DNA from 2 places in the Actinospica acidiphila genome. Region 1 is predicted to be linked to the other one. Evidence: riboswitches for the same ligand, from Rfam matches in the RefSeq annotation. Region 1 holds a riboswitch; the other holds the start of a gene.
What was found. Region 1 has a riboswitch for glycine ahead of gcvT (glycine cleavage system aminomethyltransferase GcvT). Riboswitches for the same ligand answer to the same signal wherever they lie in the genome.

Region 1 (7,241 bases):
CCGACGAGACCGGCGCGACCCCGGTACGGGCCGAGGAGGCCGCGCGCGGTGCCGAGATCGCCGTCGTCACCGTGCCGCTCAAGGCCGTGCCCGACCTGCCCTCCGGACTGTTCGACGAGGCCGCCGACGGCCTGGTCGTCATCGACACCGGCAACTACTACCCGCGGCAGCGCGACGGCAGGATCGCCGGCATCGAGGACGAGGGCCTCACCGAGAGCCGCTGGACCGAGCGCCAGATCGGCCACCCCGTCGTCAAGGCGTTCAACGGCACCTACGCCCAGGACCTGCTGGACCGGCACCGCCCCGCGGGCGACCCCGAGCGCATGGCCCTTCCCGTCGCCGGCGACGACGAGGCCGCCAAGCGCAAGGTCCGCGACCTGATCGACGAACTGGGCTTCGACACCGTCGACGCGGGCGGCATCGACGACTCCTGGCGCCAGCAGCCCGGCACCCCCGTCTACGGCCTGCGCGGAAGCGCCGACGCCGTCACCCGCGCCCTCGCCGAGGCATCCACGGAGCGCCCGGAGGAGTTCCGCGGCTAGATCCGCGCTTTCAGCCGCCCGCCCATTCCCGCAGCGCCGACCCGCTGGAGAAGTCCGCCACGTTCTTGTCCAGCGGGTCGTCGGTGTACTGGTGGAAGCGCCAGTCCGCCTTGATGCGCGGTTTCCCGGCGGCGGCCGCGTAATCGGCGATCCAGAGGCCGTCACCCGCGTAGGAAGTGGTGTCGACGTTCAGCCAGAAGTGGCGGTTGCAATAGAGAATGACCTTGTGATGGGGGCGGAGTTCCTTCACCTTGCGGATGAAGCGGTCCTTCTCGGAATTGCTCGCGTGCGAGCCGCCCCCCGTCGTCTCCCAGTCCACCGCGAGGATGTCCCCCCGCGTCTCGGGCGCCTTGCTGACGAAGTACTCGGCCTGTTCGGTGAGGTTCCCCGGCCAGAGGAAGTGGTAGAACCCGACCACCAGGCCGGCGTCCCGTCCCCTCTTGGTCTGGGCGGCCAGTTTCGGATTCACGTACGAACGGCCTTCCGTTGCCTTGATGAAGACGAAGGAAAGGCCGTCCGTGTCGTACGAGGAGGACTGGTAGGAACTGACGTCGATGCCACGCAGCATGCAGGTTCTCCCGTGTGGTGCTGTGGGGGGACGGGACTTGATGGTTCCCCGTTTCAACCTGCTTGACGCAAAGCCCTGTTCAGCGAGGCGTTTCCCGGCGTCCGGTTCAGCACTCGATGATGTTCACCGCGAGCCCGCCCCGCGCGGTCTCCTTGTACTTCACCGACATGTCCGCCCCGGTCTCCTTCATGGTCTTGATGACCTTGTCCAGGGACACCTTGTGCGAGCCGTCGCCGCGCATCGCCATCCGGGCGGCGGTCACCGCCTTGACGGCGGCCATGCCGTTGCGCTCGATGCACGGGATCTGCACCAGGCCGCCGACCGGGTCGCAGGTCAGCCCCAGGTTGTGCTCCATGCCGATCTCGGCCGCGTTCTCCACCTGCTCCGGGGAACCGCCCAGCACCTCCGCGAGCGCGCCCGCCGCCATCGAGCAGGCGGAGCCCACCTCGCCCTGGCAGCCGACCTCGGCGCCGGAGATGGAGGCGTTCTCCTTGAAGAGCATGCCGATGGCGCCCGCCGCGAGCAGGAAGCGGACCACGCCCTCCTCGTCGGCGCCCGGCACGAAGTTCATGTAGTAGTGCAGGACCGCCGGGATGATGCCCGCCGCGCCGTTCGTCGGAGCGGTGACGACCCGGCCGCCGGCCGCGTTCTCCTCGTTCACCGCCATCGCGTAGAGGGTGATCCACTCCATCGCGAGCGCCTGCGGGTCCCCCTCGGAGCGCAGCTTGCGGGCGGTGGTGGCGGCCCGGCGGCGGACCTTCAGGCCGCCCGGCAGAATGCCCTCGCGGGTCATGCCCCGCTCCACGCAGGCCCGCATCACGCGCCAGATCTCCAGCAGCCCTTCGCGGATCTCCTCCTCGGTCCGCCAGGCGCGCTCGTTCTCCAGCATCAGCGCGGAGATCGACAGGCCGGTCTCCTTGGTGAGGCGGAGCAGCTCGTCACCGGTGCGGAAGGGGTACTTCAGGACGGTGTCGTCCAGCACGATGCGGTCCGCGCCCACGGCGTCCTCGTCGACGACGAAACCGCCGCCGACCGAGTAGTACGTCTTGGCCAGCAGCTCCGCGCCGGAGGAGTCGTACGCCCACAGGGTCATGCCGTTGGCGTGGTAGGGCAGCGCCTTGCGGCGGTGCAGCACCAGGTCGTCGTCGTAGGAGAAGCCGATCTCGTGCTCGCCGAGCAGCCGGATCCGGCCGCCGTCCTTGATCTTCTCCACGCGCTCGTCGGCCGACTCGACGTCCACCGTGCGCGGCGAGTCGCCCTCAAGGCCGAGCAGCACCGCCTTGGGCGTGCCGTGGCCGTGTCCGGTGGCGCCCAGGGAGCCGTACAGCTCCGCCCGCACGGAGGCGACGGAGTCCAGGAGGTCCTCGTTGCGCAGCCGCCGGGCGAACATGCGGGCCGCCCGCATCGGGCCGACCGTGTGCGAGCTGGACGGGCCGATGCCGATCGAGAACAGGTCGAAGACCGAGATGGCCACGGGAGGACTCCTCAGGGTTCGGCGGACGACGCTGTCCACCGGGGGAAGGGCGGTTCACTGGGTCGGGCGGGGTGCTGAATCGTTCATGCGCTGCATGGTGCGGGGCACCGCGCCCACCGACCCAGTGTGCGCGATGCCCCGTGTGTCCGTGAAAAAGCGGACGGTATTACCGCAGACCGGGGTACAGCGGGTGCTTCGCGGCCAGCGCCGCGACCCGGCCCCGGAGCGCCTCGGCGTCGTACGACGGCTTCAGCGCCTCGGCGATCACGTCCGCGACCTCGGCGAAGTCCTCGGCCGTGAAGCCGCGGGTGGCGAGGGCGGGCGTGCCGATGCGCAGACCCGAGGTGACCATCGGAGGCCGCGGGTCGTTCGGGATCGCGTTCCGGTTGACGGTGATGCCGACCTCGTGCAGCCGGTCCTCGGCCTGCTGGCCGTCCAGCTCCGAGTTCCGCAGGTCCACCAGGACGAGGTGCACGTCCGTGCCGCCGGACAGCACGTCCACGCCCACGGCCTTCACGTCGTCCCGCACCAGACGCTCGGCCAGGATGCGGGCGCCCTCCAGGGTGCGGCGCTGGCGCTCCTTGAACTCCTCCGAGGCGCACACCTTGAAGGCGACGGCCTTGGCGGCGACCACGTGCTCCAGCGGACCGCCCTGCTGGCCCGGGAACACCGCGGAGTTGATCTTCTTGGCCAGCTCGGCCGTGGAGAGGATCACACCGCCGCGCGGACCGCCGAGGGTCTTGTGCGTGGTGGTCGTCACGACGTGGGCGTGCGGCACCGGGTTCGGGTGCAGGCCCGCGGCGACCAGACCGGCGAAGTGCGCCATGTCGACCATCAGGTACGCGCCGACCTCGTCCGCGATCCGGCGGAACGCGGCGAAGTCCAGCTGACGCGGGTACGCCGACCAGCCGGCGACGATCAGCTTCGGCTTGTTCTCCTTGGCGAGACGCTCGACCTCGGCCATGTCGACCTGGCCGTCGTCGCCCACGTGGTACGCGACCACGTTGTAGAGCTTGCCGGAGAAGTTGATCTTCATTCCGTGGGTCAGGTGCCCGCCGTGCGCGAGGTTCAGACCCATGATCGTGTCACCCGGCTTGAGCAGGGCGAACATGGCGGCCGCGTTGGCCTGGGCGCCCGAGTGCGGCTGGACGTTGGCGTGCTCGGCGCCGAACAGTTCCTTCACCCGGTCGATGGCGATCTGCTCGATCACGTCGACGTGCTCGCAGCCGCCGTAGTAGCGGCGGCCGGGGTAGCCCTCGGCGTACTTGTTGGTCAGGACCGAGCCCTGGGCCTCCATGACCGCGACCGGGGCGAAGTTCTCCGAGGCGATCATCTCGAGGGTGGACTGCTGCCGGTGCAGCTCGGCGTCGACCGCGGCGGCGACCGCCGGGTCGAGCTCGTGCAGGGGCGTGTTCAGAAGCGACATGCGGATCCGGCTCCTCAGCCCGCGGTGAACGCGTCGTACTCGGCGGCGGACAGCAGGTCGGCCGGCTCGTCGGTGATCCGCACCTTGAACAGCCAGCCGCCCTCGAAGGGGGCCGAGTTCACGAGCGCCGGGTCGTTCACCACGTCCTCGTTGACCTCGGTGACCTCGCCGGAGACGGGGGAGTACAGGTCGCTGACGGACTTGGTGGACTCCAGCTCGCCGCAGGTCTCGCCCGCGCTCACCGTGTCACCGACCTCGGGGAGCTGGACGAAGACCACGTCGCCGAGCGCGTTGGCCGCGTGCTCCGTGATGCCGACCGTCGACACGCCGTCCTCGGCGGCCGACAGCCACTCGTGCTCCTTGCTGTAGCGCAGCTGCTGGGGGTTGCTCATGGCCTGAATTCTCCTGTACGCGGGAAACTGCTGATGACGGGGAGGGCGCGGGACGCGGCCGGACGGGTGGCACACCCGGGCCACGGACGCGCGGGGACGGCCCGGAGGCTGCCTACGACGGTGTCACTTCTGCCGCTTGTAGAACGGCAGCGCCACGACGTCGTACGGCTCGTGGCTGCCGCGGATGTCCACACCGACGCCCTCGGCGCCCGGCTCCGCGTGGGCGGCGTCGACGTAGGCCATGGCGATCGGCTTCCCCAGGGTGGGGGAGGGGGCGCCGGAGGTGACCTCGCCGATCCGCTCGCCGCCGGCGACCACCGCGTACCCGGCGCGCGGCACCCGGCGGCCGTGGGCGACCAGGCCGACCAGGACGCGCGGCGGGTTCTTCGCGGCGCGCTCCGCGGCCTCGGCGAGGGCGGCGCGGCCCACGAAGTCGCCCTCCTTCTCGAACTTCACCACCCGGCCGAGACCGGCGTCGAAGGGCGTGAGGGAGGTGCTCAGCTCGTTGCCGTACAGCGGCATGCCCGCCTCGAGGCGGAGCGTGTCCCGGCAGGACAGACCGCACGGGACCAGCCCGTGGCCCTCACCCGCCTTGGTCAGCGCCTGCCACAGCTCCACGGCGTGCTCCGGCTTCACGAACAGCTCGAAGCCGTCCTCGCCGGTGTAGCCGGTGCGGGCGATCAGCGCGGGGACCCCGGCCACGGTGCCCGGCAGGCCGGCGTAGTACTTCAGGCCGTCCAGGTCGGCGTCGGTGAGGGAGCGCAGGATCGCCGGAGACTCGGGGCCCTGCACGGCCAGCAGCGCGTAGGCGTCGCGGTCGTCGCGCACCTCGGCGTCGAAGCCCGCGGCCCGCTCGGTCAGCGCGTCCAGGACCACTTGGGCGTTGGAGGCGTTGGCCACGACCATGTACTCGGTGTCGCCCAGCCGGTAGACGATCAGGTCGTCCAGGATGCCGCCGTCCTCACGGCAGATCATGGTGTAGCGGGCGCGGCCCGGCTTCACCCCCGAGATGTTGCCGACCAGCGCGAAGTCCAGCAGCGCGGCGGCCTGCGGGCCGGTGACCGTGATCTCGCCCATGTGCGAGAGGTCGAACAGGCCGGCCCTCGTGCGCACGGCGTTGTGCTCGTCCCGCTCGGAGCCGTAGCGCAGGGGCATGTCCCAGCCGGCGAAGTCGGTCATCGTCGCGCCGAGCGACCGATGCAGGGCATCGAGCGCGGTGCGGCGGGGTTCGTTACTGCTCATCGGTCGGTCTCCCAGGGGCATGACAGCGAGGTCGTTCCTCCCCATCTGTCATCGGAACCTGAGAGGTTCGCCATGACCACCGGTGACACGGCGATCAGGACTTGCACCTTGGGTGGGGCCCCGGAGCACTGCCACGGCGGCCCGCTTTTCAGATGTGCCTCGCCCGCGCGGTAACGGTGCCTGAGAGATTCAAGGGAGGGACTTGCTCCTTCGGCGCCCCGGCGGCACACGGTGCCGGGGACTCTCCCGCGCGGATTCAAACGGCCGGTATGCAGTTGGCGCGCACATCATTGCACGCATCGGGGGACACCGGCAGGGGGACCCTTGCCGGGCGTGCACCGCTCGTGCAGGCTCGGTCACAGGGAGCTGTGACAGGCCTGTAGCGGTATGAGCACGCAACCGCGAGCGACCTGGCATTACCTTCTCTTTACACGCTGCGGGGATCGGACACCGTATCCGGCCCCAGGGGGAGGACGACCACGGTGAACAGGCCCACGGCGTACGCCGCCACCACAGGCGTGGCGCTGCCGCGGCAGCACGCCCACCGGGCCGGCGGCGCCCGTGACACGGCGCCCGCCGCCCTCGTCCAGGACCTGCGCGCCCGCTCCGGACGCAGCCCCCGCGCCCTGCTCTTCGGCCCCCGTGACCTCGTCGTCGTCACCGGACTGCCCGGCAGCGGCAAGTCCACGCTGATGCGGCGCACGGTGCACGAGGACCGCGTCGACTCCCAGGACGCCCGTGACCGCTGGGACCGCCGCATGCCCCGCCTCCTGCCGTACGCGGTCTACCGCCCGCTGGTCCGGCTCGCCCACTACGCGGGACTGCGCCGCGTGCTGCGCTCAGGCCGGCCCGTCGTCGTGCACGACTGCGGCACCCAGGCCTGGGTACGGCGCTGGCTGGCCCGCGAGGCCCGCCGCCGCGGGGCCGCACTGCATCTGCTGCTCCTCGACGTCCCGCCCGAGGAGGCACTGGCCGGGCAGTTGGAGCGCGGCCGGGGCGTCTCGCGCTACGCCTTCCGCCGCCACCGCACGGCGTGCGGACGGCTGCTCGACGCGGTGGAGTCAGGACGCGTGCCGGAGGGCTGCGCCTCGGCGGTGCTCGTCGACCGGGACGCGGCGAACGCCTTGCGGCGCATCGGCTTCACCGGCTGACTGGCCGACGCACGTCTGGTGGGGGGCCGGCTCCGCCGGCTGATCGAAACGCCGTACGTCCGCTGCCGGGTCGGCTCCACCGGCCGACCGGCAGGCGCACGCCCCGCGTCGGGCCGGCTTCACCGGGCTGATCGAGCGGCGTATGTCCGGTGCACCGGGGCGGTGGCACCGGCTGGCGGGTCGGCGCACGTCCTGTGCCGGGTCGGCTTCCACGGCCGACCGGCAGGCGTACGCCCCGCGTCGGGCCGGCTTCGGCGGCTGGCGGGTCAGCGCACGTCCGGTGCGGGGGCGGCGGCACCCGCTGATCGATGGCGCACGTCCTGTGCCGGGCCGGCTGACCGGCAGGCGCACGCCCCGCATCGAGCAGGCTTCACCGGTTGACGGGTCGGCGCATGCCTTGTGCCGGGGCGGTGGCATCGGCTGACCGGACGGCGCACGTCCTGTGC
Region 2 (7,241 bases), 4.1 Mb from region 1:
GCTCGACAACGTGGCGTTCGGCCCGCGCTGCCGCGGCGCCGGCAGGAGCGAGGCCCGTACGCGGGCCGCCGCGTGGCTGGAGCGGATGGGGCTGGCCGAGTACACGGGCGCCAAGCCCAAGCGGCTCTCCGGCGGTCAGGCCCAGCGCGTGGCGCTCGCCCGGGCCCTGGCCACCGACCCGCGCCTGCTGCTCCTGGACGAGCCCCTCGCCGCGCTCGACGCCCGCACCCGCCTCGAGGTCCGGGCACAACTGCGCCGGCACCTGGCCGACTTCGAGGCCGTCGCGGTCCTGGTGACGCACGATCCGCTGGACGCGATGGTGCTGGCCGACCGGCTCGTCGTCGTGGAGCACGGCCGCGTGGTGCAGGAGGGCGCCCCTGCCGACATCGCCCGCCACCCGCGCACCGAGTACATCGCCCAGCTCGTCGGCCTGAACCTGTACCGCGGCCGGGCGGACGGCCACACCGTACGGCTCGACGCGGGACCTGAGGTGAGCACGACGGAGGACCTGTCGGGGCCCGCGTTCGTCGCGTTCCCGCCCGGCGCGGTCACCCTGTACCGGGACCGGCCCACCGGCTCCAGCGCGCGCAACCTGTGGCGCTGCGAGGTGGCGGGGCTGGAGAGCCACGGTGACCAGATCCGCGTCGAGCTGACGGGCGACCTGTCCCTGGCCGCCGACCTCACCGCCGTCGCCGTGGCGGAACTGGGCCTGCACCCCGGCTCAGCCGTCTGGGCGGCGGTGAAGGCCACGCAGACGCACGCCTACCCCGCCTGACACGCCCACGGACACGCGGAGGGGCCCCGCCCGGATCGCCCGGGCGGGGCCCCTTCACTTCCGCGGGGGTCAGTCCTCGTACGCGTCCAGCGGGGGGCAGGAGCAGACCAGGTTGCGGTCGCCGTAGGCCTGGTCGATGCGGCGCACCGGCGGCCAGTACTTGTCGGCGGCGTTCACCTCGCCGGGGAACACGGCCTCCTCGCGGGTGTAGGCGTGCGCCCACTCCCCGCCGAGCACGGACGCCGTGTGCGGGGCGTTGCGCAGCGGGTTGTCGTCGGCGGGCCACTCCCCGGCGCCGGCCTTCTCGATCTCGGCGCGGATGGCGATCATCGCCTCGCAGAACCGGTCGAGCTCGATGAGGTCCTCGGACTCGGTGGGCTCGATCATCAGCGTGCCGGCCACCGGGAAGGACATCGTCGGCGCGTGGAAGCCGTAGTCGATGAGGCGCTTGGCCACGTCGTCGACGGTCACGCCGGTCGCCTTGGTGAGCGGGCGCAGGTCGATGATGCACTCGTGCGCGACGAGCCCGCCGGGGCCGGTGTAGAGCACCGGGTAGTGCGGCTCGAGGCGCTTGGCGATGTAGTTGGCGCTGAGCACGGCCACCTGCGTGGCGCGCTTCAGGCCCTCGCCGCCCATGAGGCGGACGTACGCCCAGGAGATGGGCAGGATGCCCGCCGAGCCCCACGGGGCGGCCGAGATGGGGCCGACACCCGTCTCCGGTCCGGCCTCCGGCTGCAGCGGGTGGTTCGGCAGGTACGGGGCGAGGTGGGCGCGGACGCCGACCGGGCCGACGCCGGGGCCGCCGCCGCCGTGCGGGATGCAGAACGTCTTGTGCAGGTTCAGGTGCGAGACGTCGCCGCCGAAGTGGCCGGGCTTGGCCAGGCCGACCAGGGCGTTGAGGTTGGCGCCGTCGACGTACACCTGGCCGCCGGCCTCGTGCACCTGGGCGCAGATGTCGGCGACGTGCTCCTCGAAGACGCCGTGCGTCGACGGGTAGGTGATCATCAGCACGGCCAGCTCGTCGCGGTGCTGCTCGATCTTGGCGCGCAGGTCCTCGACGTCGACCTCGCCGTTCTCGGCGGTCTTGACGACGACGACCTTCATGCCGGCCATCACGGCGGACGCGGCGTTGGTGCCGTGCGCGGAGGACGGGATGAGGCAGACGGTGCGCTGCTCGTCGCCGTTGGCGCGGTGGTAGCCGCGGACGGCGAGCAGGCCGGCCAGCTCGCCCTGGGAGCCGGCGTTGGGCTGGAGGGACACCTTGTCGTAGCCGGTGACCTCGGCGAGACGTTCCTCCAGCTCGCGGATGAGCGTGAGGTAGCCCTCGGCCTGCTCGGCCGGGACGAACGGGTGCAGTTGGCCGAACTCGGGCCAGGTGACCGGCTCCATCTCGGTGGTCGCGTTGAGCTTCATGGTGCAGGAGCCCAGCGGGATCATGCCGCGGTCCAGCGCGTAGTCGCGGTCGGCGAGGCGGCGCAGGTAGCGCAGCATGGCCGTCTCGGAGCGGTGCTGGTGGAAGACCGGGTGGGTGAGGTAGTCGTCGGTGCGCAGCAGCGCGTCCGGCAGGGCGTCCTCCCGCGCGGCGGCGTCCAGGGACTCGACGTCGGCCTCGACGCCGAAGGCGCGCCACACGGCGGCGAGCTGGTCGCGGGTGGTGGTCTCGTCGCAGGCGACGGAGACGGTGTCGGCGTCGACGAGGCGCAGGTTGACGCCGTTGTCGCGGGCGGCGGCGACGACCTCGGCGGCCCGGCCGGCGACCCGCACGGTGAGGGTGTCGAAGAAGGAGCCGTGGACGACCTCCGCGCCGCCGGAGCGCAGGCCCTCGGCGAGGATCGCGGCGTAGCGGTGGGTGCGGCGGGCGATGGTCCGCAGGCCCTCGGGGCCGTGGTAGACGGCGTACATGCCGGCCATGACGGCGAGCAGCACCTGCGCGGTGCAGATGTTGCTGGTGGCCTTCTCACGGCGGATGTGCTGCTCACGCGTCTGCAGCGCCAGGCGGTACGCCTTGTGGCCGTCGGCGTCGACGGAGACGCCCACGAGGCGGCCGGGCAGGCTGCGGGCCATCTTGTCCTGGACGGCCATGTAGCCGGCGTGCGGTCCGCCGAAGCCCATGGGGACGCCGAAGCGCTGCGTGGTGCCCACCGCGATGTCCGCGCCCAGCTCGCCGGGGGACTTCAGCAGGGTGAGGGCGAGCAGGTCGGCGGCGACGGTGACGAGCGCGCCGCGCTCGTGCGCCTGGTCGATGACGGGCTTGATGTCGCGGACGGCGCCGGACGCGCCCGGGTACTGGATCAGGACGCCGTTGATGTCACGGCCGTCGAGGTCGGCGGGGATGCCGTCGCTCAGGTCGGCGACGACCACCTCGACGCCGGTCGGCTCGGCACGCGTCTCGATCACGGCGATCGTCTGCGGCAGGGCGTCCGCGTCGACCAGGAACAGGCCCTTCTTGTTCTTGCCCATGCGCCGGGACAGCGCCATCGCCTCGGCGGCGGCGGTGCCCTCGTCCAGCAGGGAGGCGCCGGAGGTCGGCAGACCGGTGAGCTCGGCGACCATCGTCTGGAAGTTCAGCAGCGCCTCGAGCCGGCCCTGCGAGATCTCCGGCTGGTACGGCGTGTAGGCCGTGTACCAGGCGGGGTTCTCCATGACGTTGCGCAGGATGACCGGCGGGGTGAACGTGCCGTAGTAGCCCAGGCCGATCATGGAGCCGAGGACCTGGTTGCGGTCGGCGAGGCCGCGCAGTTCGGCGAGCACCTCGGCCTCGCTGCGGGCGCCGGGCAGGTCCAGCGCGTCGGCGTTCTTGATGACGTCGGGCACGGCGGCGGCGGTCAGCTCGTCGAGCGAGCCGTAGCCCACCTGGGCCAGCATCTTCGCCCGGGCCTCGTGGTCGGGGCCGATGTGGCGCTGCTCGAAGGGGATTCCCTGTTCGAGCTCGGAGAGCGGGGTACGGGGGGCAGTCATTGAGGAGGCCTCCTGGTCCGAACGACCTTCGAGGGCACCACGGCGCAGGTGCCCGGACGGCCTCCCCCTCTGTCATCTCAACCTGAGAGTTTCACCGGGACGCCGCTGGCGGTCCGGTTTTCACCGTCGGTGAGAGCGGAAGCCGTCGACACCCGCCCTGCTTTCCAGAGTGACCTCGTCCGTGCGGTACGTGTGCCTGAGAGATTCCGGGGAGGATTTGCTCCTTCGGCGCCTCCGGTGGTGCCTGGAGGACTCTCCCGCACGGGGTCAGCGGCCGTTGCCAGCGTACCAGCGAGGTCCGGACCCCGGCCTTCGAGTGGCCGTTCCGCCGATTGTGCCTTTCTGTAGTGCTATCGGATGAGTTTGCTACGAGTGGAGGGCCCGTGCAGACCGACATCGACCCGCGCCACCTCATCGGCCGCAAGGCGTACGACCGCAACGGCACCCGCATCGGCACGATCGACGAGGTCTACCTCGACGACGCCACCGGTGTGCCGGAGTGGGCCGCGATACGCACCGGCCTGTTCAGCCGGGACGCCTTCGTGCCCCTGGAACCCAGCGAGCTGATCGACGGGGCCCTGCACGTGCCGTTCGAACGGTCCCTCATCAAGGACGCGCCGGACTTCGGCGTCGGCCGCCACCTGTCCCCGGAGCAGGAGCTCCAGCTGTACCACCACTACGGCCTGGACGTGGGCGCCCCTCCCCCGCTCCCGGACCACGACTTCGGCAAACTGGCGGGCCAGGAGTAACCGACACGACGGGGCCGGCGCCTCCGACAACCGCCGGTCCCACCACCCCGCACCCCGGCCGCCCCGCCGACCCACGCGCCAGCCTCCGGCCCCGCCTCCACCACCCGACAGGCTGACGGCCCCCGGCCCCGGCTCGACCGGCTGACGGCGCCCGGCCCCGGCTCCACCGTCGGCCCGGGACCCGGCGTCCGGCCCACAGCCCCGGCTCTGGCCGCCCGGCCCAGGCACGGCGATCACCACCGGCCCGCAACGCATCGCCGGGAACAGCGCAGCTCCGTCCGCCGGCGGTGTCTCGCGGTTCACCGCGAGGGGCGCGAGCTGCGGTGGGCCGTCTCGCACGCGCGGTGGCGAGCCGAGCCCCGTAGACGCCGCCATCCGGCCGCCCGCGGGACAGCGGCAGCACGGCGAGCTTCCGGGCCCGACCTCTCCGAAGGCCGGCTCCAGAGGCAAGCCCGCCGACCACGTCACGCGGCCGCCCTCACGCGGTGAGCCGGCGCTTGTCCACGCCCGCCCCGCGGTAGGGCCGTGAGCAGCGGCTCCGCGAGTGCCGGCTCCGCAGGGGAGCCGACCGTCCATGCCGCCGACCGACCTCGCGCAGCCAGCCGGAGCAGCACAACAGCGAGATCTCCGGCCCGACCTCCGCAAATGCCGGCTCCTCAGCGGAGCCGACCGCCCATGCAGCGCCGTCGCCTCCCGCAGCCAGCCGGGCCCGTAGGCACCCGCATCCGGTCGCCCACGGGACAGCAGCAACAAGGGCCGACCCCTGCCCGACCTCCGCAGGTGCTGGCCTCTCTGGGCATCCGGCCGGCGCTGTCGTGGGGCGGCCGTCGCGCGGCGCGGCGGCCAGGGGCGGCGTGCCCGCGCCGCTCGGCGTCACGCCTCCCCGGCGCGGGCCCCGCCCGCGCCGTCACGCTTCCAGAGGACGAGGCGGAGGCGTCTCCGGTGGTCGCATCGGCTCGGGGAGGTCCGGTGGCGTCTCCACCAGCGGCAGCGGATCCGCTGCCTCCAACGCCGGGTCGTCGACGCGGAACGTCTTCACGCGGCCCGGCGCCGAGCCGGGTGTCTCGAAGCGGACCGTCACCCGGCCGAGGCCGCTGCCCTGCACCCATCCGTGCCCGTACTCGGTGTGCCGGACGTCGTGGCCCGCGGACCAGCGCCGCTCCACCGGGACCTCCGGGCGCGGCTCGGGCGCGGGCTCGGGCTCCTCGCCGTCGGCGGCCTCCTCCCCCGCACCGCCAGCCGCCTGGGCGAACAGATCCTCCTGCGTGTAGTCGGCCAGCCCGCTGACCCCGACGCCGAGCAGCCGTACGCCACCCGTGGTGTCCACCGAGTCCAGCAGCCGCGCCGCCGCCTCCCGGACGACGGCCAGGTCGTCGGTGGGGCCGCGCAGCGTCTCGGACCGGGTCAGCGTGGAGAAGTCGTACCGCCGTACCTTCAGCACGATCGTGCGTCCGGACAGCCCCGCGCCCCGCAGGCGGCGCACACAGCGGTCGGCGAGCCGTTGCACCTCGAGGCCGACCCGCACCCGGTCGTGGATGTCCACGTCGTACGTGTCCTCGACGGACACCGACTTGGTCTCGCGCTCGGCGACGACGGGCCGGTCGTCGCGGGCCAGCGCCATCGCGTACAGCGCGTGCCCGTGGGCCTTGCCCAGCAGCCGCACCAGCTCGTCCTCGCCCGCCTCGGCGATCTCACCGACCGTGTGGATGCCGGCCCGCCGCAGATGGTCGCCGGTGGCGGGCCCGACCCCCGGGAGGGTCCGCACGGACATCGGTGCGAGCATCTCCCGCTCGGTGCCGGGCCGGATGACGACCAGCCCGTCCGGCTTGGCCTCCTCCGACGCGATCTTCGCCAGCATCTTGGAGGCGGCGAGCCCCACGGAGCCCGTCAGTCCGGTGACCGCGCGGATGTCCGCGCGCAGCTTCGCGCCGACCAGCCGCGCCGACCGCTCGTCCCACGCCGTGCCCCCGGCCTCCAGGTCGACGAACGCCTCGTCGAGGCTGAGCGGCTCCACCAGGGGTGACAGGGCGCGCAGCAGCGCCATCACCTGGTCGCTGATCGAGCGGTACAGCGCGAACCTGGGCACCAGATACGCGGCGTTCGGCGCGAGCCGCCGGGCCTGGGACATGGGCATCGCGGAGTGGACGCCATGGACGCGCGCCTCGTAGGAGGCGGTGGCGACCACACCGCGGGGTCCGAGTCCGCCCACGATCACGGCCTTGCCGCGCAGACTCGGCTTGGACGCCTGCTCCACCGAGGCGTAGAAGGCATCCATGTCGAGATGCAGGATCGTGGGAGCGGATCTCACATCTCCGATGCTGCCCTACGCCACTGACAACGTCCTCGCCGGGCCGGGCCCCGCGCGGCGCGGGCTCAGACCGCGCGGTTCCTACGCCGGGCCAGCTCGTCCATCGGGTTGTGGCCGATGAGGGTCTCCCCCGTGTCGACCCGCTCGCCGTGCAGCTGCGACAGGGCGCTCTCGACGTCCCGCCACACCACGCCCACGGCGATGCCGAAGACGCCCTGGCCGCCCTGGAGCAGGGCGTGGACCTCGTCGGGCGACGTGCACTCGTAGACCGTGGCGCCGTCGCTCATCAGCGTCATGCGCTCCAGGTCGTCGAACCCCCGCTCACGCAGGTGCTGGACGGCGGTGCGGATGTTCTGCAGGGACACGCCGGTGTCCAGGAACCGCTTCACGATCTTCAGCACGACGACGTCGCGGAAGCTGTACAGCCGCTGCGTGCCGGACCCGTGGGCGG

Region 2: it holds a riboswitch for glycine, as region 1 does, so the genes downstream of both, gcvP (aminomethyl-transferring glycine dehydrogenase) here and gcvT (glycine cleavage system aminomethyltransferase GcvT) in region 1, are expected to answer to the same signal.

The regions. Positions count from the first base shown of each region.
Region 1 covers NZ_JABZEM010000002.1:2,280,612-2,287,852, reverse strand. Annotated here, with positions in the region: partial or broken gene HXP48_RS09855 (NADPH-dependent F420 reductase) at 1-542, shown strand, start outside; gene HXP48_RS09850 (glycoside hydrolase family 25 protein) at 553-1,110, opposite strand; gene HXP48_RS09845 (L-serine ammonia-lyase) at 1,217-2,584, opposite strand; gene glyA (serine hydroxymethyltransferase) at 2,751-4,010, opposite strand; gene gcvH (glycine cleavage system protein GcvH) at 4,025-4,402, opposite strand; gene gcvT (glycine cleavage system aminomethyltransferase GcvT) at 4,526-5,644, opposite strand; glycine riboswitch at 5,680-5,802, opposite strand; glycine riboswitch at 5,803-5,903, opposite strand; gene HXP48_RS09825 (AAA family ATPase) at 6,127-6,795, shown strand.
Region 2 covers NZ_JABZEM010000002.1:6,368,151-6,375,391, reverse strand. Annotated here, with positions in the region: gene HXP48_RS28575 (ABC transporter ATP-binding protein) at 1-775, shown strand, start outside; gene gcvP (aminomethyl-transferring glycine dehydrogenase) at 845-3,733, opposite strand; glycine riboswitch at 3,908-4,003, opposite strand; gene HXP48_RS28565 (PRC-barrel domain-containing protein) at 4,117-4,482, shown strand; gene HXP48_RS28560 (DNA polymerase IV) at 5,390-6,790, opposite strand; gene HXP48_RS28555 (MerR family transcriptional regulator) at 6,856-7,241, opposite strand, start outside.